3 regions of the Streptomyces roseofulvus genome follow, and region 3 is predicted to be linked to each of the others. Evidence: riboswitches for the same ligand, from Rfam matches in the RefSeq annotation. Region 3 holds a riboswitch; each other region holds the start of a gene.
What was found. A riboswitch is a leader RNA that binds a small molecule or an ion and turns the genes downstream of it on or off. The one in region 3 is predicted to bind cyclic di-AMP.

Region 1 (9,672 bases), 2.2 Mb from region 3:
CAGCGGCGAGAGCGCACGGCCGGGCGCACGGCCACACGGCCGGAGCACGGACGGGACGGCGGCCCGCTCCGGTCGGCCGGTCACACAACAATCTCGCCATACGGAACTCCGCCCCTTAACGGTGGGGATGCGGCGAACTACGCTGTGTTTACGAATGCCGCCCGCCTATGCCCGGCGTCGCGGCGGCCGTCTGGATGTCGAGGGGTGGCGTCATGTCCAGGGAGCAACGCGGGCCGAACGAGAAACTCGGCGCCGTTCTCGCCCTCGCGGGAATCAGCAACGCCGGCCTCGCCCGGCGCGTCAACGACCTCGGCGCGCAGCGCGGTCTGACGCTTCGTTACGACAAGACCTCGGTGGCCCGCTGGGTCTCCAAGGGGATGGTGCCGCAGGGCGCCGCGCCGCACCTGATCGCCGCCGCGATCGGGCAGAAGCTGGGCCGGCCCGTGCCGCTGCACGAGATCGGCCTCGCGGACGCCGACCCGGCGCCGGAGGTGGGTCTCGCCTTCCCCCGGGACGTCGGTGAGGCGGTCCGCGCCGCCACCGACCTCTACCGGCTGGACCTGGCCGGGCGGCGGGCCGGCGGGGGCGGCATCTGGCAGTCGCTGGCCGGCTCCTTCTCGGTGAGCGCCTACGCGACCCCGGCGTCCCGGTGGCTGATCACCCCCGCCGACCCGTCGGTGGAGCGGGAGGCGGGGCGGCCGGGCGGCGGCCCCGGACCGGCCGGTGCCGGGGAGCACGTGCGTGTGGGGCACAGCGACGTCGCCAAGCTGCGCGAGGCCGCCGAGGACGCGCGCAAGTGGGACTCCAAGTACGGCGGCGGGGACTGGCGCTCGTCGATGGTGCCCGAGTGCCTGCGGGTGGACGCGGCGCCGCTGCTGCTCGGCTCCTACTCCGACGAGGTCGGCCGGGCGCTCTTCGGGGCGACCGCCGAGCTGACCCGGCTCGCCGGCTGGATGGCCTTCGACACCGGACAGCAGGAGGCCGCCCAGCGGTACTACATCCAGGCGCTGCGGCTCGCCCGGGCCGCCGCCGACGTGCCGCTCGGCGGGTACGTCCTCGCCTCGATGTCCCTCCAGGCCATCTACCGGGGCTTCGCCGACGAGGGCGTGGACCTGGCGCAGGCGGCGCTGGAACGGAACCGGGGACTGGCCACCGCCCGCACCATGTCCTTCTTCCGGCTCGTCGAGGCCCGCGCGCACGCCAAGGCCGGCGACGGGCCCGCCGCGGCGGGGGCGCTGAAGTCCGCCGAGGGGTGGCTGGAGCGCTCCCGGGAGGGCGACGCCGACCCGACGTGGCTCGGCTTCTACTCGTACGACCGGTTCTGCGCGGACGCCGCCGAGTGCTACCGGGACCTGCGGATGCCGCGCGAGGTGCGGCGCTTCACCGAGCAGGCGCTGTCCCGGCCGACGGAGGAGTTCGTCCGCTCCCACGGGCTGCGGCTGGTCGTCTCGGCCGTCGCCGAGCTGGAGTCCGGCAACCTCGACGCGGCCTGCGCGGCGGGCACGCGCGCGGTGGAGGTGGCCGGACGGATCTCCTCCGCGCGGACCACGGAGTACGTACGGGACCTGCTCCACCGGCTGGAGCCGTACGGGCACGAGCCGCGGGTCATGGAGCTGCGGGAGCGGGCCCGGCCCCTGCTCGTCACCCCGGCGTGACGGCGCGCGTCGGCGCGCGCGGCGGTGTCACGGCCCGTGACGGGCGCGCGCCCGAAAGCGTGACGCGCATCCCACGACGTGGGCGTTTAGCGGGAATGTCAGTGGGCCAGTGCACTATCAGGGGTGGGAGGTGGCGCTGGTGTTTGACTGTGACGTGCTGGTGATCGGCGGCGGGATCGTCGGTCTGTCGACGGCGTACGCGCTCCAGCGCGCCGCCCCCGGCACGCGCGTCGCCGTCCTGGAGAAGGAGGAGGGCCCCGCGCGCCACCAGACGGGGCGCAACAGCGGCGTCATCCACAGCGGCATCTACTACCGGCCCGGCTCCCTGAAGGCGCGGTTCGCCGTCGAGGGCGCGGCCGAGATGGTCAAGTTCTGCGCGGAGTGGGACATCCCGCACGAGGTGACCGGCAAGCTCGTCGTCGCCACCGCGCGCGAGGAGCTGCCCCGGCTGCACGCGCTGGTCCAGCGCGGGCGGGAGAACGGCATCCCGGTGCGCGAGCTCGGCCCGTCGCAGATCACGGAGTACGAGCCCCGGGTGCGGGGCCTCGCCGCGATCCACGTCGGCACGACCGGCATCGTCGACTACCCGGCGGTCGCCCGGCGGCTCGCCGAGTCCTCCGGCGCGGAGATCCTCTACGGGGCGGAGGTCACGGCCGTGGACCGGCGCCCGTGGGGCGTGGCCGTACGCACCGCCGACCAGCGGATCCTGCGCGGGAAGGTCCTGGTCAACTGCGCGGGGCTGCACTGCGACCGGGTCGCGCGGCTCGCCGGCGACGACCCGGGCATGCGGATCGTGCCCTTCCGCGGCGAGTACTACGAACTGGCCGACCCCTCGCTCGTGCGGGGCCTCGTCTATCCGGTGCCGGACCCCGCCTTCCCGTTCCTCGGCGTGCACCTCACGCGGGGCATCGACGGCGGCGTCCACATCGGGCCGAACGCGGTGCCGGCGCTCGCCCGCGAGGGGTACGACTGGGGCGTCGTCCGCCCCGGCGAGCTCGGCGGCACGCTCGCGTGGCCCGGCTCCTGGGCCATCGCGCGCCGACACTGGAAGTACGGCGCGGGCGAGCTGCGCCGCTCCCTGTCGAAGCGGGCCTTCACCGAGGCGGTGCGGCGGCTGCTGCCCGGCGTCACCGAGTCCGACCTGCGGCCGGCGGCGGCGGGGGTGCGGGCGCAGGCGGTGCTGCGGGACGGGACGCTGGTGGACGACTTTCTGATCCGGGAGGCGGCGCGGACGGTCCACGTCCTGAACGCGCCTTCGCCTGCGGCGACGGCCTCCCTCCCCATCGGCCGCGAGATAGCCCACCGGGCCCTGACCCACCTCTGACCGCCCGGCTTCCGCGCCGGCCCCGGGTCTTCGGGACGGCGCCCGTCGCCGCACCCCCGTGTGGGCAGGCGTTGCGCGGGGCGATTGCCCACAACGGAGCAGCGGCGGTGGGGAGGGGGTCGGGCCCGTACCATGGGCCGCATTGTGTTTGAGGAGCATGAGAAGCGTAGTGAGAGCGTCGTCCGGCGCGGCAGCCGGATGTTCGCGCCCGGAGAAGGGCCCTCGCCCGACCCCGCCGGCGCCCACTTCGAGCGCCGGATCCGCAGTTTCCAGCCGCGCCGGAGCCGGGTGACCGCCGGCCAGGCCGAGGCGATGCTGAAGCGGTGGCCCGACTGGGGCCTGGACATCGACGGCAAGCGGGTCCTGGACCTGCGCGAGCTGTTCGGCGGGCTGCCGGTCGTCCTGGAGATCGGCTTCGGGATGGGCGAGGCGACCGCGCAGATGGCCGCCGCCGACCCCGGCACCGGCATCCTCGCCGTCGACGTGCACACCCCGGGGCAGGGGAACCTCCTCGGGCTCGCCGACCGCAACGGTCTCACCAACGTCCGGGTCGCCAACGGCGACGCGATCATCCTGCTGCGCGAGATGCTCGACCCGGCCGCCCTCGACGGCTGCCGCGTCTACTTCCCGGACCCGTGGCCGAAGAAGCGGCACCACAAGCGGCGCCTGATCCAGCCCGAGTTCCTGACCCTGCTCGCGACCCGGCTGAAGCCGGGCGGGGTCCTGCACTGCGCCACGGACTGGGAGCCGTACGCGGAGCAGATGCTGGAGGTGCTGTCCGCGCACCCCGACTTCGAGAACACCGTCCCCGACGGCGGCTACGCGCCCCGCCCGGACTTCCGGCCGCTCACCCGCTTCGAGGGCCAGGGCCTGGACAAGGGCCACGTCGTGCACGACCTGCTGTTCCGGAGGAAGCAGCCCTTCTCCGGGTAACCCGTCGCTCGTGTCGGTGCGGGTCGTTAGGGTCGGTCCGTGACGCACCCCCTGCCGCCACCCCAGCCCGAGTCGACCGCCGATCCGACCGCCGCCCCGAAGGCCCCGGTCTTCGTCCCGGCGCAGGCCGGTCCACCGGCCGACGAGATACCCGCCGACGCGCTGGCACCCCTGCCCGCGCGGGACGGGGACGAGCCCTCGTTCGCCGTGGCCGCCGACCGGAGCCAGTGGCGGTACCGGCCCCGGCGGGCGTTCTGGCGGAGCCGGGTGGTGCGGGCCGTCGCCGTGATCACGCTCCTCGCGCTGTGCGCCCTGGTGATCCTGGCGCTGGTGCGGGAGCAGACCGGCACGGAGGGGTTCCTCGTCGGCCTGGGCCTCGCGGTGCTTCCCGTACCGCTGCTCATGGCGGCGTTCCGCTGGCTCGACCGGGTCGAGCCGGGGCCGTGGAAGAACCTGCTGTTCGCGTTCGCGTGGGGCGCGTTCGCCGCCGCCCTGGTCGCGATCCTGGCGAACTCCTTCGCCGTCCGCTGGATCGCCACCGCGACCGCCGACCCGGGCTCGGCCGACGACCTCGGTGCCACCGTTATCGCGCCGGTGGTGGAGGAGTCCGCGAAGGCCGCCGCGATCCTGCTGCTCTTCCTCTTCCGGCGGCGGGACTTCCGGAGCCTGGTCGACGGGGTGGTGATCGCCGGGTTCACGGCGACCGGCTTCGCGTTCACCGAGAACATCCTCTACCTCGGCAACGCCTTCGGCGAGGACCAGGACCTCGGCGACGGCGGGATCGGCGCCGTCACCGCCGGCACCTTCTTCGTCCGGGTGGTGATGTCGCCGTTCGCGCACCCGCTCTTCACGGTGCTCACCGGCATCGGCTTCGGTCTGGCCGCGCTCGCCCCGCGCGGCAAGGTGCGCAGACCGCGCAAGGTGCTGCTGCCGCTCGCCGGGCTGCTGCTCGCGATGGGCGTCCACGCGCTGTGGAACGGTTCGGCGACCTTCGGCGGGCCGCTCGCCTTCTACGCCGTGTACGGGATGTTCATGGTGCCGGCCTTCGGTCTGCTGACCTGGCTGGCCGTGTGGAGCCGGCAGAAGGAGCTGCGGACGATCGCCGGGGTGCTGCCGGCGTACGCGGCGGCCGGCTGGCTCTCCCCGGAGGAGCCGCTGGCGCTCTCCTCGATGCGGGCCCGCCGCACCGCGCGGGCGGTGGCGGCCGGCCGGTACGGGAAGGCGGGGGCGCGGACGGTCGGCGAGTACGAGTCCTTCGCCACCACCCTGGCGTTCCTGCGCGAGCGGGCCCGCCGGGGCACGGTCCCGGTGCCCGACTTCGCCGCGCGGGAGCAGGAGCTGCTGCACCATCTGTGGGAGCGGCGGGCGACGGCCTCGCCCGCGCTGTCGTACGCGGCGCGGGCGACCGGCCGCGTGTGGGTGCCGCCGCAGTACCTGGACTACGGCGGCTACAACCCGTACAAGGGCTGACCCCTCCGCCTCCACCTCTCCTCCGCGGGCAGCCCCCGGCGGTCGCCGACGCGGGCTAGGTCGTTTCTTTCGGATCAGGCCGGATCAGGGAGCGGCGTCTGGTGCGTGCGCTCGCAAGGCGGAGGAGGGAGTCGACGCGGTGGGGGCACCTCCCAGCGGTAGCTGGGGGAGTCGGCGACCGACGACAACGCGGCGAGCGTGCGTGCCAGGCGTCGCGAGCCCGGCATGATCCGGAAGAGACGGCCTAGCCCTCGGGCGTCTCCGACGCCGCCGTGAGGCGGGCGATCTCGTCCGCCGTCAGGGTCAGGTCGGCGACCGCGACCAGCGCCGGCACCTGTTCGACCGTGCGGGCCGAGGCGATCGGCGCGGCGACGGTGGGGCGGGAGGCGAGCCAGGCGAGGGCGACGGTGGCGGGCTCGGCGCCGTGGGCCTCGGCGACCTCGTCGAGGGCGGCGAGAACGGCCTGTCCGCGCGCGGTCTCGGCGAGGGCGGACGCCCGGGCGGCGCGGACGCTCTCGACGGTCCGGCCCGGCCGGTACTTGCCGGTGAGGAAGCCGGAGGCGAGGCCGTAGTACGGGACGGCGGCGAGGCCCGCGCCGGCGGCGGTGTCCAGGAGCGGGCCCTCGTACTTCTCGCGCGCCACGAGGTTGTACTCGGGCTGGAGCGCCACGTAGCGGGCGAGGCCCTCGGCCTCGGCGAAGTCGAGGGAGGCCCGCAGCCGCTCCGGGGAGATGTTGGAGGCGGCGACGGCCCGCACCTTCCCGTCCTTCACGAGCTGGTCGAGGGCGGTGACGATCTCCTCCACCGGGACCGACTCGTCGTCGAAGTGGGTGTAGTAGAGGTCGATGTGGTCGGTGCCGAGGCGGCGCAGGGACTCCTCCGCGCCGGCCTTGATGGTGGCGGCGGAGAGCCCCTTGAGCGGGGAGTGGGCGCCGACCTTGGTGGCGACGACGATGTCGGAGCGGTTGCCCCGGGCGGCCAGCCAGCGGCCGATGATCGTCTCGGACTCGCCGCCCTCGTTGCCGTCGACCCACTCCGAATAGACGTCGGCGGTGTCCACGAAGTTGCCGCCGGCGGCCGCGTACGCGTCGAGGACGGCGAACGACCGCTCCTCGTCGGCGCTCCAGCCGAAGACGTTGCCGCCGAGGGCGAGCGGGAAGACGCGCAGGTCGGAAGTGCCCAGCGGGCGCAGAGTCGAGGTCATGCCGAGCTCAACTCCGTGCACCGCCGGGCGTATTCCGGTCGGGGAGCCTGAACCCCGGCCGGAAAGCGGGCTCAGACCGTCAGGCCCTTGGACCGCAGCCACTCCGCCGGGTCGATGCCCGAGCCGTCCGGGGTGTGGACCTCCATGTGGAGGTGGGGCCCGGTGACGTTGCCGGTGGCGCCGACGCGGCCGATGGTCTCGCCGGTGCCGACGGTCTGGCCGGCGGCGACGGTCATGGAGGAGAGGTGGCAGTACCAGATCTCGGTGCCGTCCTCCAGCTGCAGGACGATCCGGTAGCCGTACGAGCCCGACCAGCCGGCGGAGGTGATGGTGCCGCCGTGCACCGCCTTGAGCGGGGTGCCGGTGGGGGCGGCGAAGTCGAGGCCCGTGTGGTAGCCGGAGGACCACATCGAGCCGGACTGCATGTAGGTGGAGGTGAGCGTGTACGAGGAGAGCGGCATCGAGTAGCTGGCGGCCAGCTGGGCGAGCCGCTCGGCCTCGGCCTTCTCGGCGGCGATCCGCTCGGCCTCGGCCTTCTCCTCGGCGAGTCGCTTCGCCTCGGCTTCCGCCTCCGCCTTGGCCTTCGCCTCGGCCTCGGCCTTGGCGGCGGCCTCGGCCTGGGCGGCGGCGTCCGCCGCGGCCTTCTCGGCGGCGGCCTTCTCGGCGGCCAGCTTCTCGGCGTCGACGGCGGCCTGCTGCTGCTGTTCGGCCTGCTGGAGGATGCGGGCGCGCAGGGCCTCGCCGGCGTCGGCGGCGGAGGCGGTGCGCTCCGCGGCGGCGGTGCCGGAGGCGGCGGTGTCGGCCGGGGCGGTGTACGTGATCGAGGTGAGCGGCTTCGCGGCCGCGCCGCCGGTGGCGACCGGCGCGGAGTCCTGCGTCTCGGTGGTCTCCTCGCCGCCGGGCAGCAGGGCGCCGACGCCGGGCAGGTCGTGGGCGTCCGGGAGGCCCAGGTCGGGGAGGTCCGGGAGCGAGATCGCGACCGGGGGCTTCTCCTGCGCGGTGGCGAGGCCGCCCGCGCCGACGGCGGCGATGACGCCGACGCCGAGGACGGTGGAGGAGCGGGCGAAGTTGGAGCGCTGCTTCACGACCCGGTGCCGGCCGCCGGCGCGGCTCTCGGCGCGCAGGGAGCCCTCGGTCGGGTTCCACTCCCCGGGAGCGGGGGTGAAGGAGGCGGTGTCGTACGCGCTCGCGCCCGACACTGCGCCGGCCGGGTCGTCCGCGCCGACGGCACCCGGGCCGCCGAAGGGGTCGAAGGGGGCTCCGGGTACGGGGGTGTTGGACGCCACGGGGGCGCGCTCCTTTCCTTCCTTCTCGCCTACCGGGTTAGCTGACGGGTTCGGAGCAGGAAGGTCTCCTACGGGCGTGTTCGCACGGGGGGTGCGAGGGGCCCGATTCACCCCAAGGGATGGTTCCCCGGTTCCCTTTCGGGATTCGGCACGTGCGCACGGAGCCGCCTCTTGCGACGGCTGGGACGACCGCGCTGCGTTATCGAACGTTAATAGACACGGTGGTCCGATTCCAAGCCGTTCCTCTTGATCATTCATTGAATTGGCAGGGATTCGCCCGAGTTGACCCCCCTTCAGTGAGGTCCCGGCACGCCCCGAGAATCTGACGTTATGTCAATTGTTATCGCTGAGGCATCTCCCGACCACGGACGGTGAGGGCCGGCCCGGTCCCGTCAGCCCGCCGGCCCGGGCGGCACCACCGGCATCGTCCGCCGCCGCTCCGGGGCCCCGGCCGCCGGCCGGCTCACCGCGAGCAGCGCCATGTCGTCGGTCGACCGCCCGCCGGTGTGCCGCCGCACGTCGTCGACGAGCGCGTCGAGCAGCTCCTGCGGCCCCGGGAAGACCGCCCCCGCGAGCCGCGCCGCCGGATCGTAGAAGACGCCGTACGCGTCCCGCGCCTCCGACAGGCCGTCGGTGAAGAAGAGCAGCGTCGCGCCCGGCGGGTACGCCCGCTCGTCGGCCCGGTCCGGCCAGACCGACAGCTCCCCCATCCCGAGCGGCAGCGCCGGCTCGGTCGGCTCGATCGTCTCCAGGCGCCCGTCCCCGAACAGCAGCAGCGGCGGCGGATGCCCCCGGTTCACAAGGCGGACGCTCTCCCCCTCGCGCGGGATCTCGGCGAGCACCGCGGTCGTGAACCCCTCGAAGGCGTCCAGCCCCTCGCGCCGGGCCCCCTCCCGCGTGAGCGCGCGTTCGAGCCGCTGCGCCACCCCTTCCAGGGTCGCCTCCTGCTCGGCCGCCTCCCGGAAGGCGCCGATGACGACGGCCACCGCCTCCACCGCGTCCATGCCCTTGCCCCGTACGTCCCCGACCACCAGCCGCACCCCGTGCGGGGAGTCCTGCACCGCGAACAGGTCGCCGCCGATGAACGCGTCCGCCTGCGCCGCCTCGTACCGGGCCGCGCACTGGAGCCCCGCGATCCGCTCCGCCGGCATCGGCAGCACCGCCCGCTGCGCGGCCTCCGCGATCACCCGCGCCGACGCCAGCCGCTCCCCGCTGCGCCGCACCACCAGGTTGATCAGCATCGCCAGCGCCGAGACGGTCACCACGGTCAGGGTCTCGGTCAGCGAGGGCACGTCGGAGAGCGTGTCGTTGTACGCGTGCAGCCCGACCGAGGCCAGGATCGCCGCGATCCCGGTCAGCAGCGTCGTGAGCCGGGAGAAGAACGGGGCCGCGACCAGCGGGGCGGCGGAGAAGAGCGGCGCCGCCGTGTACGCGGGCGGCGTGGCCAGGTCGAAGAACACCCCGCCGACGATGATCAGCGGCGGCAGCGCCCGCAGGAACCTGCGGGTGGCCCCGAACGGCGTGGCGGGGGGCTGCGGGTCGCCCCCGTACGGCCCCCGGGGCGCGGCGGGCCGGGCGATGTGCCGGCCGGGCCGGCCGCCCCGCCGCCCACCGCCCGCCGCTCCCCGAGGGTGCGTCACCTTGAGTACTCCTGACCGGTCGCCGACCTGCCGCCGCGCACCTTCCAGGGTCGCCGCGACGGAGCCGGCGGGCGACCGGCAGGGGGCCGACCGGCGTACCCGGGCGCTACCCGGTCCGCAGCCGCCCGCCCCGGCCCAGCGCCGCGACCGCCGCCGCGCA
Region 2 (9,672 bases), 3.3 Mb from region 3:
CTCGCTCGCCGCCGGGGAGACCGGACTCCTGGAGACCGGGGTCGAGGAACTGCTCCGGTACGACGGGCCGGTCGAGCTGGCGACCTGGCGGTACGCGACCACCGGGCTCACCATCGGCGGGCAGCCCATCCCGGCCGGCGACCCGGTCCTCGTCGTCCTCGCGGCGGCCGACCGCGACCCGGACCGCTTCGGCGCGCCCGACACCCTCGACCTCGCCCGCAAGGACAACCAGCACCTCGGGTACGGGCACGGCATCCACTACTGCCTGGGCGCGCCGCTCGCCCGGCTGGAGGGCCAGACCGCGCTCGCCACCCTCCTGACCCGCCTGCCGGACCTGCGACTTGGCGCCGATCCGGACGAACTGCGGTGGCGCGGCGGGCTCATCATGCGGGGATTGCGCACGCTTCCGGTGGAGTTCACCCCTTCCGCACCCCGGCACGGCGGGTGACGGCGTGTCAGAAATGTGATCTTCGCGTGATCGCGAAGCCATCGACTTGTGACGGACGTTCGAATGCGGCTACGTTCGCGCCAACGTTCGGCCCGATCCCGGCCGTCCCCGGCGCACCCGCCGTCCCCGCCGTCACGCGAAAGGCCCCGACATGCTTTCCGGAAACGGACGACACCGTCGACCCCGCCAGGCTCCCGCGCTCGTCGTCACCGCGGGAGTGACCGGATCCGCCCTGGCGCTGCCGCTGCTCGCCACCGGATCCGCCTCCGCCGCCGACGCGGCCACCTGGGACCGGGTCGCCGCCTGCGAGTCCGGGGGCCAGTGGAGCGCCAACTTCGGCAACGGCGCCTACGGCGGCCTCCAGATGACGCAGGAGGCGTGGGAGCGGCACGGCGGCCTCGCGTACGCCCCCAGCCCCGACCTCGCCAGCCGCGCCCAGCAGATCACCGTCGCCGAGAAGGCGCTCGCCTCCGGCAGCACCGACTGGGCCACCTGCGCCCCCATCGCCGGCCTGGAGAACGACGGCAAGGCGACCGGCGTCCACCCGGGCCCCGCCGTCCAGGAGGAAGAGGAGGGCGGCGTGGCGCCCGAGTCGAACTGGACGGGCGGCACGCCCACGGGGACCGCCGCCGACGCGCGGCCGGAGGTGGAGGAGACCGCCGGGACGACCGCGCCGGCCACCGGGCGGGCCGAGAAGACGGAGCGGGCGGGGGAGGGGGCGGCGGCGACCACCACGGCCCCGGCCGCGCCCACCACGCCGTCGAAGCCCGCCACCACCCCCGCCGCGCCCACCGCCCCCGCGGGGACGGCCACGCAGCCGCCGGCGACCACCGCGCCCGGCGCCCCGGACGCCTCCACGGGCACCCCGGACGCCCCGGTGACGTCGCCGGACGCCCCGACGTCCCCCGTGGCGCCCACCACCCCGGTGACCCCCGGTACCGACGGGTCTGACGTGTCGTCGGCCACACCCGGTACGGGCAAGCACCGGGGTGAGGCGGCACCGGAGGAATCCGGCACAACGGACACTGCTCAGGAATCCGGGCGACATGCCGCGTCTGCGGACAAGGTCACCTCAACCCCCGTCAGCTCGGACGAAAGTGACGCCTACACCGTGCGGCCGGGCGACAGCCTGTCCGAGATCGCGCAGGCGAACGACCTCCCCGGCGGGTGGGACGCCCTCTATGACGCCAACCGTCAGACGGTCGGCACCGACCCGGATCTCATCCTCCCTGGTCAGAGCCTTGAACTGACGGTCCCTTCAGCGGAGAAGTGAGGCCGTTTCAGGGGCGTATGTCCGATTTTGGGAAAGTGAGACATGGGTCTCTTCGTCCCAACTGGCGTGTCACGTCCGCAAACTTTGCTTCCGTCAGCCCTCACCTGCGCAAACGAGGTCTGACGGAAGGCAAGTAAGGGCGATTTGTCCGTCGTAAGGCCCTTTGAACTTCGAGCACCTGTGTGTCTACGGTCGACACCGCTCGCCACCGCGGGCCCCGTCGACCGAAACGCCGAGTCCTGCCGTCGGCCGCCGGGAACTGTCGTCGCGAAAGCGCCGCAGGCAGGAGTGGGGGACCCAAGGTTTGCGCCGGTCCCGGCCGTTGACAGTGACGGCCGACGGGACCGGCTAGGGGTGAAGCCGCGTGCAAGGACACGCGGCCGGGCGAACTCTTCAAGCCCGAACCCGACAGCTCACCTCACAGGCGTCGGTGAAGAGGAAACTCCATGCTGTTCTCCGGCACGGGCAAGCGTCGTCGTCCCTCCAAGGCCACCCGCGTCGTCGCCCTCGTCGGCGTCACCGGTGCGGCCGTCGCCGCCCCGCTGATGGCCGCCGGCACCGCCTCGGCCGCCACCGCCTCCGAGTGGGACCGCGTCGCCCAGTGCGAGTCCGGCGGCAACTGGTCCATCAACACGGGCAACGGCTACTACGGCGGCCTCCAGTTCTCGGCCTCCACCTGGGCCGCGTACGGCGGCACCGCCTACGCCTCCACCGCCGACCAGGCCAGCAAGTCGCAGCAGATCGCCATCGCCGAGAAGGTCCTCGCGGGCCAGGGCAAGGGCGCCTGGCCGAGCTGCGGCGTCGGCCTCTCCTCCGCCTCCTACGACGGCGGCTCCGCCGAGGCCGCTCCGCAGCAGAGCACCCAGCAGGCCGCCCCGCAGCAGAGCGCCCCCGAGCGCTCCACGGAGCGGTCCGCCACCCGCAGCGAGCAGCGCCAGGCCCCGAAGCGCACCACCCAGGCCGCCCCGCAGGCCGCCGCCAAGAAGACCGTCACCACCCCGACCGGCAAGAAGGTCAAGAAGGGCGACGGCGAGTACAAGGTCGTCGCCGGTGACACCCTCAGCAAGATCGCCGAGGCGCAGGGCGTCGAGGGCGGCTGGGCGAAGCTCTTCGAGCTCAACAAGGACGTCGTCGAGAACGCCGACCTGATCTACCCGGGCCAGCAGCTCCACCTGAAGTAAGGCCCGCGGTGGCGGTGAGTCCGGCGGCTCACCGGCACCCGACGACCCTCCCGCGGTGACCACCCCGGTCCCGAGCCCCCTTCCCCCGTGGCTCCGGACCGGGGTTCCGGCGTTACCGTCCAGTAGAAGCCGGGTCTTTCGTCCCCCGATGCGTGCGCTTGGGCCCTTTTTCGTCCCAGGGGACGGGCGGTCGGCTGGCCGGAGCGCCGGAGCCGGTTAGGCTCTTGTCGCAAGGCGAACGAGACCTTGCGACCATGCGTCACACCTAGCGTCACATCCCAGAAGGAGATGCTCGTGCCGTCCATCGACGTCGTCGTAGCCCGGGAAATCCTGGACTCCCGAGGCAACCCCACGGTCGAGGTCGAGGTCGGCCTCGACGACGGCAGCACCGGCCGTGCTGCCGTGCCGTCCGGTGCCTCCACCGGTGCGTTCGAGGCCCTGGAGCTCCGCGACGGTGACCAGAACCGCTACCTCGGCAAGGGTGTCGAGAAGGCCGTCCTCGCCGTCATCGAGCAGATCGGCCCGGAGCTCGTCGGCTACGACGCCACCGAGCAGCGCCTGATCGACCAGGCCATGTTCGACCTGGACGCCACCCCGGACAAGTCGTCGCTCGGCGCCAACGCCATCCTCGGCGTCTCCCTCGCCGTCGCGCACGCCGCCTCCGAGGCCAGCGACCTCCCGCTCTTCCGCTACCTGGGCGGCCCGAACGCGCACCTGCTGCCCGTTCCGATGATGAACATCCTGAACGGTGGGTCGCACGCCGACTCCAACGTCGACATCCAGGAGTTCATGATCGCCCCGATCGGCGCGGAGTCCTTCTCCGAGGCCCTCCGCTGGGGCACCGAGGTCTACCACACCCTCAAGTCCGTCCTGAAGACCAAGGGCCTCTCCACCGGCCTCGGCGACGAGGGCGGCTTCGCCCCGAACCTCGGCTCCAACCGTGAGGCGCTCGACCTCATCCTGGAGGCCATCAAGCAGGCCGGCTACGTGCCCGGCAAGGACGTCGCCCTCGCCCTGGACGTCGCCGCCTCCGAGTTCTACAAGGACGGCAAGTACCTCTTCGAGGGCAAGGAGCGCTCCGCCGCCGAGATGACCGAGTACTACGAGGAGCTCGTCTCCGCGTACCCGCTCGTCTCCATCGAGGACCCGCTGTTCGAGGACGACTGGGCCGGCTGGAACGTCATCACCGAGAAGCTCGGCGACAAGGTCCAGCTCGTCGGCGACGACCTCTTCGTCACCAACCCCGAGCGCCTCGCCCGCGGCATCGAGGAGAAGTCCGCCAACGCCCTCCTGGTGAAGGTCAACCAGATCGGCTCGCTGACCGAGACCCTCGACGCCGTCGAGCTCGCCCAGCGCAACGGCTTCAAGTGCATGATGTCCCACCGCTCCGGCGAGACCGAGGACGTCACCATCGCCGACCTCGCCGTCGCCACCAACTGCGGCCAGATCAAGACCGGCGCCCCGGCCCGCTCCGAGCGCGTCGCCAAGTACAACCAGCTGCTGCGCATCGAGGAGATCCTCGACGACGCCGCCGTCTACGCCGGCCGCAGCGCCTTCCCGCGCTTCAAGGGCTGACCTGCCCTGACGCCGTAGTTCCGTCCGTCCCCGCACCCGGTCCCGTACCGTGTGCGGGGACGCACGTTTGAGGGACACCGGAGACAAGCGACACCGGAGAAAAGGGGAGGCGACACGACATGGCCGTGAAGGACCGGGACCGGTTCTCGACCGCGACCCGGATCAGGCTGATCGGCGAGCAGACCGCCGCCCGTGTCTACCGCTCCCAGACCCGGCGCCAGGCCCGGCGCTCCCGGCTCACCGGCCGCGCCGCCTTCCTCGCCCTGGTCGTCTGCTCCCTCGTCGTCGCCCTCGCCTACCCGATACGGAGCTACGTCTCCCAGCAGGGCGAGATCGCCGACCAGGAGCGCAGGGCCGCCGAGGCCGCCCGGCGGGTCGAGGAGCTGCGGGACGAGAAGGCCCGCCTCCAGGACCCCGCCTACGTCCGCCGCCTCGCCCGTGAACACCTCCACTACGTGCTCCCCGGCGAGACCGGCTTCACCGTGAACGACCCCGGGGCGGCCGACCGCCCCCGCGCCGACCAGGGCACGGCCGACCGCCCCTGGTACGACAACCTCTGGGACGGCGTGGACAACGCCGACCGCCACTGACCGACCCGACTCAGGATCCACGATGGAAACGCCCCCTCCGCAGACCGAACGCACCGAGCCCACCGAGGCGGACGTCGCCGCCTTCGAGGCCCAGCTCGGCCGGCCGCCGCGCGGCCTGCGCGCCATCGCGCACCGCTGCCCCTGCGGCAACCCGGACGTCGTCGAGACCGCGCCCCGGCTGCCCGACGGCACCCCCTTCCCCACCACGTACTACCTCACCTGCCCCCGGGCGGCCTCGGCCATCGGCACCCTGGAGGCCAACGGGGTCATGAAGGAGATGCAGGCCCGGCTCGCCACCGACCCGGAGCTCGCCGCCGCCTACCGCGCGGCGCACGAGGACTACATCGCCCGCCGCGACGCCATCGAGGTCCTGGAGGGCTTCCCCAGCGCCGGCGGCATGCCCGACCGCGTGAAGTGCCTGCACGTCCTCGTCGGCCACTCGCTCGTCGCCGGCCCCGGCGTCAACCCGTTCGGCGACGAGGCCCTGGCCATGCTCCCCGAGTGGTGGGCCAAGGGCCCGTGCGTGAACCCGTGCGCGGACAGGGAAGCGGACAAGGAAGAGGAGAAGGGCGCGTGACCCGGGTCGCCGGAATCGACTGCGGCACCAACTCCATCCGCCTCCTCGTCGCCGACGTGCACCCGGAGACCGGCGAGCTGATCGAGCTGGACCGGCGGATGACGATCGTCCGGCTCGGCCAGGGCGTCGACAAGACCGGCCGGCTCGCCCCCGAGGCGCTGGAGCGGACCTTCGCCGCCTGCCGCGCGTACGCCGCCGTCATCGAGGAGCTCGGCGCCGAGCGGATCCGCTTCGTCGCCACCTCCGCCTCCCGCGACGCCGAGAACCGGCAGGAGTTCGTCGACGGGGTCGTCGCGATCCTCGGCGTCGAGCCCGAGGTCATCACCGGCGACCAGGAGGCCGAGTTCTCCTTCACCGGCGCCACCGGCGAGCTGCACGGCGACGACCGGCGCCTCGTCGTCGACATCGGCGGCGGCTCCACCGAGTTCGTGGTCGGCAACCGGCACGTCGAGGCCGCCCGCTCCGTCGACATCGGCTGCGTCCGCCTCACCGAGCGGCACGTCCGGCACGACCCGCCGACCGCCGAGGAGGCCGAGGCCATCCGCGCCGACGTCCGCGCCGCCCTCGACCTGGCCGCCGAGACCGTCCCGATCGAGGCCGCCGACACGCTCGTCGGCCTGGCCGGCTCCGTCACCACCGTCGCCGCCATCGCCCTCGGGCTGCCGGAGTACGACTCCGAGAAGGTCCACCACTCCCGGATCTCCGCCGCCCAGGTCGCCGAGGTCACCGCCCGGCTGCTCGCCTCCACCCACGACGAGCGGGCCGCGATCCCCGTCGTCCACCCCGGCCGGGTGGACGTCATCGTGGCCGGCGCGCTCGTCCTCCAGGAGATCGTGGAGCGGGTCGGAGCCACCGAGGTCGTGGTCAGCGAGCACGACATCCTCGATGGGATCGCCCTATCCGTGGCATAGCGGGCACCTATCGAAGCGCCCGGCGACACCCCGTCGGGAAAGCTTCGTGAAGTTCTTCACAAGGAAAAGGGCCCTGATGGCGCCGGAGGGAGGTCTTTGGGCCTCCCGAGGGGGTCATCAGGGCCCTTTCGCAGGCGCGGAGGCCACTTCGCTCGAAGTTTCCATCGTGTGAACGCACCCGCTGGTTCCGCGTTAACGGGGGCTCTCCAGGCCAGTTCAGTGGGGGTGAATAACGTTCACCACTGCATCCCGGTTCCTTTGCACGACCATGACGTGGATCACGTGGGCGGCGGAGTGTAGCAGAGCACCCCGGGAAGCTTGTGAAGGGGCGCACGAGGTGACCCCCGGCGGTGGGTGGATACTCGATGGCATGAGCACCACGGAGCGTCCCAGGATCCTCATCGTAGGCGGCGGGTACGTTGGCCTGTACGCCGCGCGGCGCATCCTCAAGAAGATGCGTTACGCCGAGGCGACCGTCACGGTCGTCGACCCGCGGTCGTACATGACGTACCAGCCCTTCCTCCCCGAAGCCGCCGCCGGCAGCATCTCGCCGCGCCACGTCGTCGTCCCGCTGCGGCGCGTCGTGCGCGGAGCCGAGGTGCTCACCGGCCGGGTCACCACCATCGACCAGGACCGCAAGGTCGCCACGATCGCGCCGCTCGTCGGCGAGGCGTACGAGCTGCCCTTCGACTACCTGGTCATCTCGATGGGTGCCGTCTCCCGCACCTTCCCGATCCCCGGCCTCGCCGAGCAGGGCATCGGCATGAAGGGCATCGAGGAGGCCATCGGGCTGCGCAACCACGTCCTCGAGCAGCTGGACAAGGCCGACTCGACCACCGACGAGGAGGTCCGCCGCAAGGCCCTGACCTTCGTCTTCGTCGGCGGTGGCTTCGCCGGCGCCGAGACCATCGGCGAGGTCGAGGACATGGCCCGCGACGCGGCCAAGTACTACACGAACGTGTCCCGCGAGGACATGCGCTTCGTGCTGGTCGACGCCGCCGACAAGATCCTCCCCGAGGTGGGCCCCAAGCTCGGCCAGTACGGCAAGGAGCACCTGGAGAGCCGCGGCATCGAGATCTACCTGGAGACCTCCATGGACTCCTGCGTGGACGGCCACGTCGTGCTCAAGAACGGCCTCGAGGTCGACTCCAACACCATCGTGTGGACCGCCGGCGTCAAGCCGAACCCGGCCCTCGCCCGCTTCGGCCTCCCGCTCGGCCCCCGCGGCCACGTGGACTGCAACGAGAAGCTGCAGGTCAACGGCCTCGACTACGTCTGGGCCGCGGGCGACAACGCCCAGGTCCCGGACCTGGCCGCGATCAAGGCCGGCGTCCCGGCCGAGCGCGCCTGGTGCCCGCCGAACGCCCAGCACGCGCTGCGCCAGGCCAAGGTCCTCGGCGACAACGTCGTGTCCGGCATGCGCGGCTTCGAGCAGCGCGCGTACAGCCACGCCAACAAGGGCGCGGTCGCCGGTCTCGGCCTGCACAAGGGCGTGGCCATGATCGTCATGGGCAAGTTCAAGATCAAGCTCAAGGGCCGTCTCGCCTGGTACATGCACCGTGGCTACCACGGCATGGCGATGCCGACCTTCAACCGCAAGATCCGCGTCTTCGCCGACTGGACCCTCGGCATGTTCCTCAAGCGCGAGGTCGTCTCGCTCGGCGCCATGGAGACGCCGCGCGAGGAGTTCTACGAGGCCGCCAAGCCCGCCCCGGCCCCCGCCGCGGCCGCGCCGGCCCCGGAGAAGGCCAAGGCGTCGTAACACCCCGAGCAGTACCGAAGGGCCGTCCGTCATCCGTGGTGCGGGCGGCCCTTCGGCGTGTTTTCGGCGCGTTTTGCCGAGTCCTTGCGTCGCGGCGGGATGGGAAATCCCTACGGACGGTGTTCCCTTGATGACGGAAGGACGACGGACGACTGTCCGGGGCAAGACCACGGAGGTGTGTCACCATGGCCGACGCCGCGACGCGGCTCGCGACTCTCGCCGAGGAACTGCTGGGAAGTCCCCTCCCGGTGCGCCTGCGCGCCTGGGACGGCAGCGAGGCGGGCCCCGCGGGAACCGGCCCGGTCCTGGTCATCAGGGATCGCAGGGCGCTGCGCAGGATGATCTGGAAGCCGGGCGAACTGGGCCTGGCCCGTGCCTGGGTGGCGGGCGAGATGGACGTCGAGGGGGACCTCTACGAGGCCCTGGACCGCCTCTCCGGACTGCTCTGGGAGCGCGACGGGGAGACCGGCGGCGGGCTGCTCGCCGCCGCCCGCGACCCGCGCGTCCGGGCCGCCGTGGCGGCGCTGCTCCGGCTCGCCGGGCCGCTGCCGCCGCCGAAGCCGCCGGCCGAGGAGGTCAGGGGCCGCAGCGGCGGCCGGCACAGCAAGCGCCGCGACAAGCGGGCGATCAGTCACCACTACGACGTGGGCAACGACTTCTACGCGCTGGTGCTCGGCCCGTCGATGGTCTACTCGTGCGCCTACTGGACGGACGGCGGCACGCTGGAGGAGGCCCAGCGGGACAAGCTGGACCTCATCGCCCGCAAGCTGGCCCTGAAGGAGGGCGACCGGCTGCTCGACGTGGGCTGCGGCTGGGGCTCGATGGCGATCCACGCGGCCCGCGAGTACGGCGCCCGGGTGGTCGGCATCACCCTCTCCCGCGAACAGGCCGCCTTCGCGCGCAAGCGGATCGCGGAGGAGGGGCTCGCCGACCGGATCGAGATCCGGGTCCAGGACTACCGCGACGTGTCCGACGGGCCCTTCGACGCCATCTCCTCCATCGGCATGGCCGAGCACGTCGGCGCCGTGCGGTACCGGGAGTACGCCGACATCCTGTTCGGCCTCCTGAAGCCCGGCGGACGGCTCCTGAACCACCAGATCTCCCGCCGCCCGGAGCCCGACGAGGAGGCGTACCACGTGGACGCCTTCATCGACGCGTACGTCTTCCCGGACGGCGAACTCGCCCCGATGGGCCGCACCCTGACGACCCTGGAGGACGCCGGCTTCGAGGTCCGGGACGTGGAGGCGATCCGCGAGCACTACGCGCTGACGCTGCGCCGGTGGGTGGCGAACCTGGAGCGGGAGTGGGACCGGGCGGTCCGGCTCACCTCGCCCGGGCGGGCCCGGATCTGGCGG
Region 3 (9,672 bases):
CTGCTGGGGCGGCATCCAGCCGCCGGCCGTCTACTCGGTCATCGCCCTCCATCTGCTCGGCTACGACCTGGAACACCCGGTCATGCGGGCCGGCCTGGAGTCCCTGGACCGGTTCGCCGTCTGGCGCGAGGAGCCCGAGGGCCCGGTCCGCATGATCGAGGCCTGCCAGTCGCCCGTCTGGGACACCTGCCTCGCCACCATCGCCCTCGCCGACGCCGGCCTGCCCGCCGACCACCCGGCCCTCGTCAAGGCCGCGGACTGGATGCTCGGCGAGGAGATCACCAAGGCCGGCGACTGGGCCGTGCGCCGGCCCGGACTGCCACCCGGCGGCTGGGCGTTCGAGTTCCACAACGACAACTACCCCGACATCGACGACACCGCCGAGGTGATCCTCGCCCTGCGCCGGGTCCGCCACCCCGACCCCGCCCGGGTGAACGCCGCCGTCGACCGGGCCGCGCGCTGGACCGCCGGGATGCAGTCCGGCAACGGCGCCTGGGCCGCCTTCGACGCCGACAACACCGGCGTCCTGCCGAACAAGCTGCCCTTCTGCGACTTCGGCGAGGTCATCGACCCGCCCTCCGCCGACGTCACCGCCCACGTGGTGGAGATGCTGGCCCACGAGGGCCGGACCGACGACCCCCGCACCCGCCGGGGCATCGACTGGCTGCTCGCCGAACAGGACCCCAACGGCGCCTGGTTCGGCCGCTGGGGCGTCAACTACGTCTACGGCACCGGCTCGGTGCTCCCCGCCCTCGCCGCCGCCGGGATCCCCGCCTCCCACCCGGCGGTCCGCCGGGCCGTCGCCTGGCTCGCCTCCGTCCAGAACCAGGACGGCGGCTGGGGCGAGGACCTGCGCTCGTACGACGACCGGTCCTGGATCGGCCGCGGCACCTCCACCGCCTCGCAGACCGCCTGGGCCCTCATCGCCCTGCTGGCCGCCGGCGAGCGCGAGTCGGAGACCGTCCGCCGGGGCGTCGCCTGGCTGACGGAGACGCAGCGGGAGGACGGCTCCTGGGACGAGCCGTACTTCACCGGCACCGGCTTCCCCTGGGACTTCTCCATCAACTACCACCTCTACCGGCAGGTCTTCCCGCTCACCGCGCTCGGCCGGTACCTGTACGGCGAGCCCACGCTCCACCGGGAAGGGTGATGGACCGCCCGCCCGGGGAACCGGGCACCGGCGTGCCGCCGCTGCTCGTCGCCTGCGCGCTGGGCATCGAGCGGTTCGCCCTGCGCGGCGGCCGGGACGGGGCGCCCGGCCCGGTCCGGGTGGTCCGCACCGGCATGGGCCCCGCCCACGCCGCCCGCGGGGTGTCCCAGGCCCTCGGCCGCTCCGGCTGGGACGGGGCCGCCGTCATCGCCTCCGGCTTCTGCGCCGGGCTCGCCCCCGGGATGCACCCCGGCGACCTGGTCGTCGCCGAGGAGACCCGCGGCCCCGGCGGCGCCACCGTCTGCGACGGCACCGACCTCCTCGTGCGGGCCCTCACCCGGGCGCTGCCCCGACGGACCGTGCACACCGGCCCGCTCACCGGCTCCGACCACGTGGTGCGGGGCCCCGAGCGGGCCGCGCTGGCCGCCGGCGGGGCGATCGCCGTCGACATGGAGTCCGCCGCCACCCTGCGTACCGCACGGGCCGCCGGACCCCGCCCCGTTGCCGCCGTACGGGTGGTCGTGGACGCCCCCGAGCACGAACTGGTCCGGATCGGCACGGTACGCGGGGGAATATCGGCCTTCCGCGTCCTCCGTGCCGTCCTTCCCGCTTTCTTCGAATGGCACCGTTCTCTGCTGCTCCCCAGGAGGTGAGCCGGTCATGGCCATGCCGCTCCGTCAGTCCGTCCGGGTCGGGACCTATCTCTTCGAACAGAAGCTCCGCAAGAGGGACAAGTTCCCCCTCATCGTCGAGCTGGAGCCGCTCTACGCCTGCAACCTCAAGTGCGAGGGCTGCGGCAAGATCCAGCACCCGGCCGGCGTCCTCAAGCAGCGCATGCCGGTCGCCCAGGCGGTCGGCGCCGTCCTGGAGTCCGGCGCCCCGATGGTCTCCATCGCAGGCGGCGAACCCCTGATGCACCCCCAGATCCACGAGATCGTGCGCCAGCTGGTCGCCCGTCGGAAATACGTCTTCCTCTGCACCAACGCGATGCTGCTGCGCAAGAAGCTCGCCGATTTCACCCCGTCCCCCTACTTCGCCTTCGCCGTCCACATCGACGGACTGCGTGAACGCCACGACGAATCAGTGGCGAAGGAAGGCGTGTTCGACGAGGCCGTGGCGGCGATCAAGGAAGCCAAGCGGCGCGGATTCCGGGTCACCACCAATTCGACCTTCTTCAACACCGACACCCCGCAGACCGTCATCGAGGTGCTGAATTTCCTCAACGACGACCTCCAGGTCGACGAAATGATGATCTCGCCCGCCTACGCCTACGAGAAGGCGCCCGACCAGGAACACTTCCTCGGCGTCGAGCAGACCCGGGAACTGTTCCGGAAAGCCTTCGCCGGCGGCAACCGGCGCCGCTGGCGGCTCAACCACTCGCCGCTCTTCCTCGACTTCCTCGAAGGAAAGGCCGACTTCCCCTGCACCGCCTGGGCGATCCCCAACTACTCCCTCTTCGGGTGGCAGCGCCCCTGCTATCTGATGAGCGACGGCTACGTCCCCACCTACCGCGAGCTGGTCGAGGAGACCGACTGGGACAAGTACGGCCGCGGCAAGGACCCGCGCTGCGCCAACTGCATGGCGCACTGCGGCTACGAACCGACCGCCGTGCTCGCCACCATGGGCTCGCTCAAGGAGTCGCTGCGGGCGGTCCGCGAGACCGTCCAGGGGAGCTGAGGGGCGGGCCATGACCGACGGGTTCGACCTGCGGGCACTGCTCGCCGAACGCGGCGGCGAGCGGTACGGGCTGCACGCCCGGTACCTCAACCCGCAGCTGCCGCGGATGCTGCACACCATCGGCTTCGACAAGGTCTACGAGCGGGCCGCCGGCGCCCACTTCTGGGACGCCGAGGGCAACGACCACCTCGACATGCTCGCCGGCTTCGGCGTCATGGGCCTCGGCCGGCACCACCCCGTCGTCCGCAAGGCCCTGCACGACGTCCTCGACGCGGACCTCCCCGACCTCACCCGCTTCGACTGCCCGCCGCTGCCCGGACTGCTCGCCGAGCGGCTGCTCGCCCACAGCCCCCACCTCGACCGGGTCTTCTTCGGCAACAGCGGCACCGAGGCCGTCGAGACCGCCCTGAAGTTCGCCCGGTACGCCACCGGCCGGCCCAGGATCGTCTACTGCGAGCACGCCTTCCACGGGCTCACCACCGGCGCCCTCTCGGTCAACGGCGAACAGGGCTTCCGGGCGGGCTTCGACCCGCTGCTCCCGGACACCCCGATCGCGCTCGGCGACCTCGACGCCCTGGAGCGCGAGCTCCGCGGGGGCGACGTGGCCGCCTTCGTGGTCGAGCCGATCCAGGGCAAGGGCGTCCAGGAGGCCCCGCCGGGCTTCCTCGCCGCCGCCCAGGAGCTGCTGCGCCGGCACGGGGCGCTGCTGATCGCCGACGAGGTGCAGACCGGCCTGGGCCGGACCGGGGACTTCTACGCGTACCAGCACGAGGACGGGGTCGAGCCGGACCTGGTCTGCGTGGCGAAGGCGCTCTCCGGCGGGTACGTGCCGGTCGGCGCCACGCTGGGCAGGGACTGGATCTTCAAGAAGGTCTACTCGTCCATGGACCGGGTCCTGGTCCACTCGGCCAGCTTCGGCTCCAACGCCCAGGCGATGGCGGCCGGGCTCGCGGTGCTCTCGGTGATGGAGTCCGAGGGGACGGTCGCGCACGTGCGGCGGGTCGGCGGGCTGCTGAAGAGCCGCCTGGAGGAGCTGGTGCCCCGGTACGAGCTGCTGCACGCGGTGCGCGGCCGGGGTCTGATGATCGGGATCGAGTTCGGCCGGCCGAGCTCGCTGGGGCTGCGCGGCCGGTGGGCGATGCTCCAGACGGCCCGGAAGGGGCTCTTCGCGCAGATGGTGGTGGTGCCGCTGCTCCAGCGGCACCGGATCCTCACCCAGGTCTCCGGCGACCATCTGGAGGTGATCAAGCTGATCCCGCCGCTGGTGATCGACGAGGCGGACGTGGACCGCTTCGTCACCGCCTTCACGGCGGTCATGGAGGACGCCCACGGTGGCGGGGGGCTGCTCTGGGACTTCGGGAAGACGCTGGTCAAGCAGGCGGTCGCGCAGCGCTGAGCGGTCGCTCCCGGGAGCTGACCCTGTCGCCTTTTGCCTCTGAGGCAAGAAACTTGCCTCAGAGGCACGTTCCTGGCGGAATGGACGCATGGACCACGTCCCCCGGGGCCCCGCCCCGGAAACCGCCGCCCCCGATCTGGTGCCCGACGTCGCCCCGCAGCTGCGGGCCCTGCGCCGGCGCCGGGGGCTCACCCTGGAGGCCGCCGCCCAGCGGGCCGGACTCTCCCCGGCCCACCTCTCGCGGCTCGAGACCGGGAACCGGCAACCCTCGCTGCCGATGCTGCTGGCCCTCGCCCGTATCTACGGTACGACGGTCGCCGAGCTGCTGGGGGAGACCCCGCCCGAGCGCGACCCGGTGATCCGGGCCGGCCGCTCGGAGCCGGTCGAGGCCGACGGCTGGGTCTACCGGCAGGCCGGCGGCGCCGGCCGGGCGATGCAGTGCCTGCGCGTCCACGTGCCGTACGCCACCCGCGCCGACATCGTGCGCGTGCACCCCGGCGAGGAGTGGCTGCACGTCCTCGACGGGCAGGTCCGGCTCGCGCTCGGCGAGACCGTGCACCTGCTCGATCCCGGGGACAGCGCGCACTTCGACTCGCTCACCCCGCACCGGATCGGCGCGGCCGGCCGCGCCGGCGCCGAGGTGCTCTTCGTCCACACCCTGCTGCAGAGCCCCGCCGCCGAGCTGTGCCTGGGCGGCGGCGCCCCGCATCCCGTCTGAGCCCCGAAGGGTTGACCGACATGTCCGACAAGTCAGTGCATTCCGCCCCGGTCACCGGCGAGGAGCGCGGGGAGGGCAAGTTCCCCAAGGGGCTGGTGCTCCGCCTCTTCGCGTACCTGATCGCCGGTCACCTCTTCGCCGGCTTCCTCTACCTGCTCTTCATGCTCGGCGGGCAGAACCAGTAGCCGGTCCCGGGCGGTTCCTCACGCCTCCGTGAGGAACCGCTCCCGCAGCCGCTCGCGGGTCTCGGGCGCCAGCTTCAGGCCCTCCGCGAGGTAGACGTCCACGGAACCCCAGGTCGCGTCGATCGTCTCGAAGGCGGCCCGCAGGTATTCCACCCGCGCGTCGAAGAGCGGGCTCAGCAGCTCCATCACCTCGGGCGCCATCGCGTCCCGGGCGGTGGAGCTGCGGCGCACCTTGTAGCGGCGGTGCGGGGCGTCGGACTTCACGTAGTCGGCCTCGATGGCCGCGCGCTCCACGCCCAGCGCGAGCAGGGTGATCGCGATCGAGAGCCCGGCGCGGTCCTTGCCGGCCGCGCAGTGCATCAGGGCCGGGACCGAGTCCTCGGCGAGGGCGTGCAGCACCCGGCTGTGCTCGGCGGTCCGCTCCACGATCATCCGGCGGTACGAGCTCCGCATCCGCTCCGCCGCCTTGCCGTCGCCCAGCAGGCCGCGCAGCGTGTCGAGGTCGCCCTCCCGGACCATCCGCCAGAACTCCTTGCCGTCGGCCGGGTCGCTCAGCGGTATGTTCACGTTCCGCACGCCCGGGAGCTCGACGTCGGGCCCCTCCACCTTGGCGTCGGCGGCGTTGCGGAAGTCGAAGACGGTGTGCAGGCCGAGGCCGGCCAGGAAGGCCGCGTCGGACTCGGTGGCGTCGGCGAGGTGGCCGCTGCGGAACAGGGCGCCGGGGCGGACGGTGCGTCCGTCCGTCGTCGGCAGGCCGCCCACGTCCCGGAAGTTGCGGACCTCCGCGAGCTCGGGCTCGCCGGGTTCGAGGGGCGACTGGACCTGCGGCAGCTGCTGCGTCACGGATGCTCCAGGGGGTAGGCGTTCGCGGGGCCGGGACGGATCGGTTCCCCCTGCAATCATCGCCGGGAGCGGGGGTGCGGCGCACCCCCCTGGACGGTAATGGGTGATCTGTCCGTATTGCGATGGTTGGGGTAACGCGCCCTGGTTGAGGGGGAGATGGCATTCAGTGCGTGAGCAGCGTCATAGAAGTGACGGATCGTGGCCGACCGCCCGGTCCAATTCCCGTCCTCGAAAAGGGAATCGAGGGGCCGTCATCGACGGAGGGTGACCGGAATTCCGGGCCCGAAGATCGCCCCGGAATGCCCGGTGAATTCCGCGGCTTGTTCGCGCCGACCCCGCTCGTCTAGCGTCGCCGTCAATCCGGTCGGACCGCCGAATCCTGCCACCGTCCGGAATTCGACCCCATCCCATCGCACGGCAGGAGCGGGGGACCCAAGGAAGTACGCCGGTCCCGCGACGCAGGACGGCTCGGGGTGAAGCCGCGTGAGAAGCGCGGCCGGGCATCTCCAGTCCGAACCCGACAGCTCACCTCGCAGGCGCCGGAGAGGAATTCGCCATGCCCGCGAAGGGTAAGCACCGCCGCCAGAAGTCCACCCTCATCACCCGTGGCCTGGTCGCCGCCGGCACCGGTGGCGCCGTCGTCGCCCTGCCGTTCATCGGCGCCACCGGAGCCCACGCCGCCGAGCAGGCCGCCCCGGCCGCCGTCTCCGGCACCGTCGTGAGCGCCGCCGCCCACGTCCAGGCCCCCGCCGCCGCCCCGGCCGCGAAGGCCGCCGCCCCGAAGACGTACTCCGTCGTCGCCGGCGACTACCTGTCCAAGATCGCCGCCGAGCACGACGTCGCCGGCGGCTGGCAGAAGCTCTACGCGGACAACCGCCAGGTCGTCGGCGAGAACCCCTCGCTCATCCTCCCGGGCATGAAGCTCACCCTCGGCGCCAAGAACCCCGCCAAGGCCGCCGCCCCGAAGGCCGCGGTCAAGGCCGCCCCGAAGGCCGAGCGCAAGGCCGCCCCGAAGGCCGCGGTCAAGGCGGCCCCGAAGGCCGAGGCGAAGGCCACCGAGCAGACCCGCGCCTCGCGCTCCACCGAGCGCGCCGCCGCCCCGGCCGCCGCCGCCCAGCCGGCCGCGTCCTCGGGCTGGGTCGCCCCCGTCTCCGGCGGCATCTCCACCCCGTACCGCGCCTCCGGCTCCATGTGGTCCTCCGGCTACCACACCGGCGCCGACTTCATCGCCTCCTCCGGCACCACCGTCCGCGCCGTCGGCGCCGGCACGGTCGTCTCCGCCGGCTGGAGCGGCGCGTACGGCAACGAGGTCGTCATCCAGCACGCCGACGGCAACTACTCGCAGTACGCCCACCTCTCCTCCCTCTCCGTCTCCGCCGGCCAGTCGGTCAGCGGCGGCCAGCAGATCGGCCTCTCCGGCTCCACGGGCAACTCCACCGGCCCGCACCTGCACTTCGAGATCCGCACCTCGCCGAGCTACGGCTCGGACATCGACCCGCTGGCCTACCTGCGCCAGCACGGCGTCTCCCTCTGACCCGTCCGGCCGAACGGCCGCACGAAGGCCCGGCACCCCTGGTGCCGGGCCTTCGCCCTATTCCGGCTTTGGCCATTTCTTTAGCGGTGGCATATATCACCCGCCGTCAACCCCTCCTTACGGTCGCGTAGGTCACATCCGAAACGGAAGGATGTCCTGCCGTGGCAGACGATTCGAGAGAAACAGACAAGCAGGCGTTCGGTTCGTTCGGGTCGTACGCGGCGATCGGTGACAGCTTCACGGAGGGCGTCGGCGACCCCGGCCCCGACGGGACCTACGTCGGCTGGGCGGACCGCTTCGCGGTGCTCCTCGCCGACCAGCTGCCGGACCACGAGGACTTCCGCTACGCCAATCTGGCCGTCCGCGGGCGCCTCCTCGACCAGATCGTGGAGGAGCAGGTCCCCCGGGCGAAGGAGCTCGCCCCCGACCTGGTGACCTTCTGCGCCGGCGGCAACGACATCATCCGCCCCGGCACCGACCCCGACGACGTCGCCGAGCGCTTCGAGCGGGCCGTGCGCGACCTCACCTCCGCCGTCGGCACCGTGATGGTCACCACCGGCTTCGACACCCGCGACGTGCCCGTGCTCAAGCACCTGCGCGGCAAGATCGCCACGTACACCGCCCACGTCCGGGCCATCGCCGACCGCTACGACTGCCCGGTCCTCGACCTGTGGTCGCTGAGGTCGGTCCAGGACCGGCGCGCCTGGGACGACGACCGGCTGCACCTCTCGCCCGAGGGGCACACCCGGGTCGCGCTGCGCGCCGCCCAGGTCCTCGGCCTGCCGGTGCCCGCCGACCCCGACCAGGAGTGGCCGCCGCTGCCCGCCCGCGGCCCGCTGGAGGTCCGCCGGGACGACATCCTGTGGGCGCGCGAGTACCTGGTGCCGTGGATCGGCCGGCGGCTGCGCGGCGAGAGCTCCGGCGACCACGTCGAGGCGAAGCGCCCCGACCTCATGCCCCTGTAGTCCAGGGGCGGCCGGCGGGGATCCGCTCCAGGACCCCGCCGGCGAACACGTCGTACAGCGGCAGCGTCTCCAGGTGGACGTAGCCGATGTGGCAGTCGCAGACGGCGAGCGGGCAGGCGCGCGGCCGCAGCGCGGCCCGGTACGAGCCGTCGTACAGATTGCCCAGCTCCGCCGGGACGAAGTGGCAGCGCCGCACCGTCCCGGCGCCGTCCACCGACACCACCGACGCGCCGGTCCGGCAGGGCAGCCCCGCCGAGCGGTGCGGATGCCTGCTGTACGGGAAGAGCGGGTCGACCCCCGTCCACGCCGCCGCCTCCGCGTCGGTGTACGTGTGCCCCTCGGCGGCGTTCACCCACAGGTAGACGTGGTCCGGCAGCGCCGCCCGCAGCCGCAGCGCCTCCCCGTGGTGCTCGGGCAGGCCGACGACGCCCACGCTGAACCGGACGCCGCGGGCCGCCAGGTCGAGCGCCTTGCCGAGGAAGCGGTCGTACGGGGTCTGACCCGGGTGGTACGTGCACCACAGGGCCAGCGTGCCGAGGTCGGCCTCGTCGAGCCACGAGGTCCGGCAGCTCAGATTGGTCTGGATGGCCACCCGCTCCACGTGCGGCAGCCGCGACAGCTCGACCATCGCCCGCCGGTACCAGGAGCGGACCAGCCCCTCCCCCCACGGGGTGAAGAGGATCCGCAGCCGGTCCCCGGCCTGCCCGGCCGCCCAGCCGGTGAACCGCTCCAGCGCCGCCCGGTCCGCCCGCAGCGTCTCCGGGCTGTCCCGCCGCTTGGCGAACGGGCAGTACGGGCAGTCGTAGTCGCAGGAGGCGAGCGGCCCCCGGTACAGCAGCGTCAGGTCCACGCCCGCCCCTACTTCGGCTCGTACGCGGCCATCGCGGCCCGTACGGCGGGGGAGAACAGCTCGGGACCGAGCCCGTCCGAGTGCGCGAGGCCCTCCGGCGAAAGCCGCAGCAGCCCGTCCGGCGCCGACCCGTCCAGCCAGCCGTACCCGGCGAACCGCTCCAGCTCCGGACCGAAGTCCTCGTACGCCCCCGAGCCGAACCGCTTCTCGTACCCGGCGAGCTCCATCCCCTCTGCCTGGAGCAGCGACTGGAGGAGGTGGCGGCGGCGCGCCTCGCCCGCGTCCACCCACCGGCCCACCTCGGCCCGCGAGAAGTCGGCGGTCTCCGTGTAGGCGTCGATGATCGAGCGGATC

Region 1: linked by a shared signal. The riboswitch ahead of ABFY03_RS20125 (M23 family metallopeptidase) and the one ahead of ABFY03_RS30575 (M23 family metallopeptidase) in region 3 are both predicted to bind cyclic di-AMP.
Region 2: linked by a shared signal. The riboswitch ahead of ABFY03_RS15445 (transglycosylase family protein) and the one ahead of ABFY03_RS30575 (M23 family metallopeptidase) in region 3 are both predicted to bind cyclic di-AMP.

Annotation. Positions count from the first base shown of each region.
Region 1 covers NZ_BAAAWE010000001.1:4,372,193-4,381,864, reverse strand. Annotated here, with positions in the region: gene ABFY03_RS20150 (NsdA family TPR-like regulatory protein) at 213-1,655, shown strand; gene lhgO (L-2-hydroxyglutarate oxidase) at 1,795-2,979, shown strand; gene trmB (tRNA (guanosine(46)-N7)-methyltransferase TrmB) at 3,178-3,912, shown strand; gene ABFY03_RS20135 (PrsW family intramembrane metalloprotease) at 4,084-5,382, shown strand; gene ABFY03_RS20130 (aldo/keto reductase) at 5,627-6,586, opposite strand; gene ABFY03_RS20125 (M23 family metallopeptidase) at 6,658-7,872, opposite strand; cyclic di-AMP (ydaO/yuaA leader) riboswitch at 7,884-8,033, opposite strand; gene ABFY03_RS20120 (PP2C family protein-serine/threonine phosphatase) at 8,265-9,512, opposite strand; gene ABFY03_RS20115 (MFS transporter) at 9,619-9,672, opposite strand, start outside.
Region 2 covers NZ_BAAAWE010000001.1:3,364,380-3,374,051, reverse strand. Annotated here, with positions in the region: gene ABFY03_RS15455 (cytochrome P450 family protein) at 1-448, shown strand, start outside; gene ABFY03_RS15450 (transglycosylase family protein) at 600-1,721, shown strand; cyclic di-AMP (ydaO/yuaA leader) riboswitch at 1,986-2,163, shown strand; gene ABFY03_RS15445 (transglycosylase family protein) at 2,168-2,902, shown strand; gene eno (phosphopyruvate hydratase) at 3,191-4,477, shown strand; gene ABFY03_RS15435 (FtsB family cell division protein) at 4,597-5,067, shown strand; gene ABFY03_RS15430 (DUF501 domain-containing protein) at 5,090-5,644, shown strand; gene ABFY03_RS15425 (Ppx/GppA phosphatase family protein) at 5,641-6,555, shown strand; gene ABFY03_RS15420 (NAD(P)/FAD-dependent oxidoreductase) at 6,926-8,317, shown strand; gene ABFY03_RS15415 (class I SAM-dependent methyltransferase) at 8,503-9,672, shown strand, end outside.
Region 3 covers NZ_BAAAWE010000001.1:6,618,133-6,627,804, forward strand. Annotated here, with positions in the region: gene shc (squalene--hopene cyclase) at 1-1,150, shown strand, start outside; gene ABFY03_RS30545 (phosphorylase family protein) at 1,150-1,803, shown strand; gene hpnH (adenosyl-hopene transferase HpnH) at 1,811-2,827, shown strand; gene ABFY03_RS30555 (aspartate aminotransferase family protein) at 2,838-4,223, shown strand; gene ABFY03_RS30560 (helix-turn-helix domain-containing protein) at 4,312-4,941, shown strand; gene ABFY03_RS30565 (DUF6126 family protein) at 4,962-5,126, shown strand; gene ABFY03_RS30570 (tyrosine-protein phosphatase) at 5,145-5,969, opposite strand; cyclic di-AMP (ydaO/yuaA leader) riboswitch at 6,358-6,521, shown strand; gene ABFY03_RS30575 (M23 family metallopeptidase) at 6,526-7,503, shown strand; gene ABFY03_RS30580 (SGNH/GDSL hydrolase family protein) at 7,665-8,468, shown strand; gene ABFY03_RS30585 (STM4011 family radical SAM protein) at 8,455-9,318, opposite strand; gene ABFY03_RS30590 (STM4012 family radical SAM protein) at 9,327-9,672, opposite strand, start outside.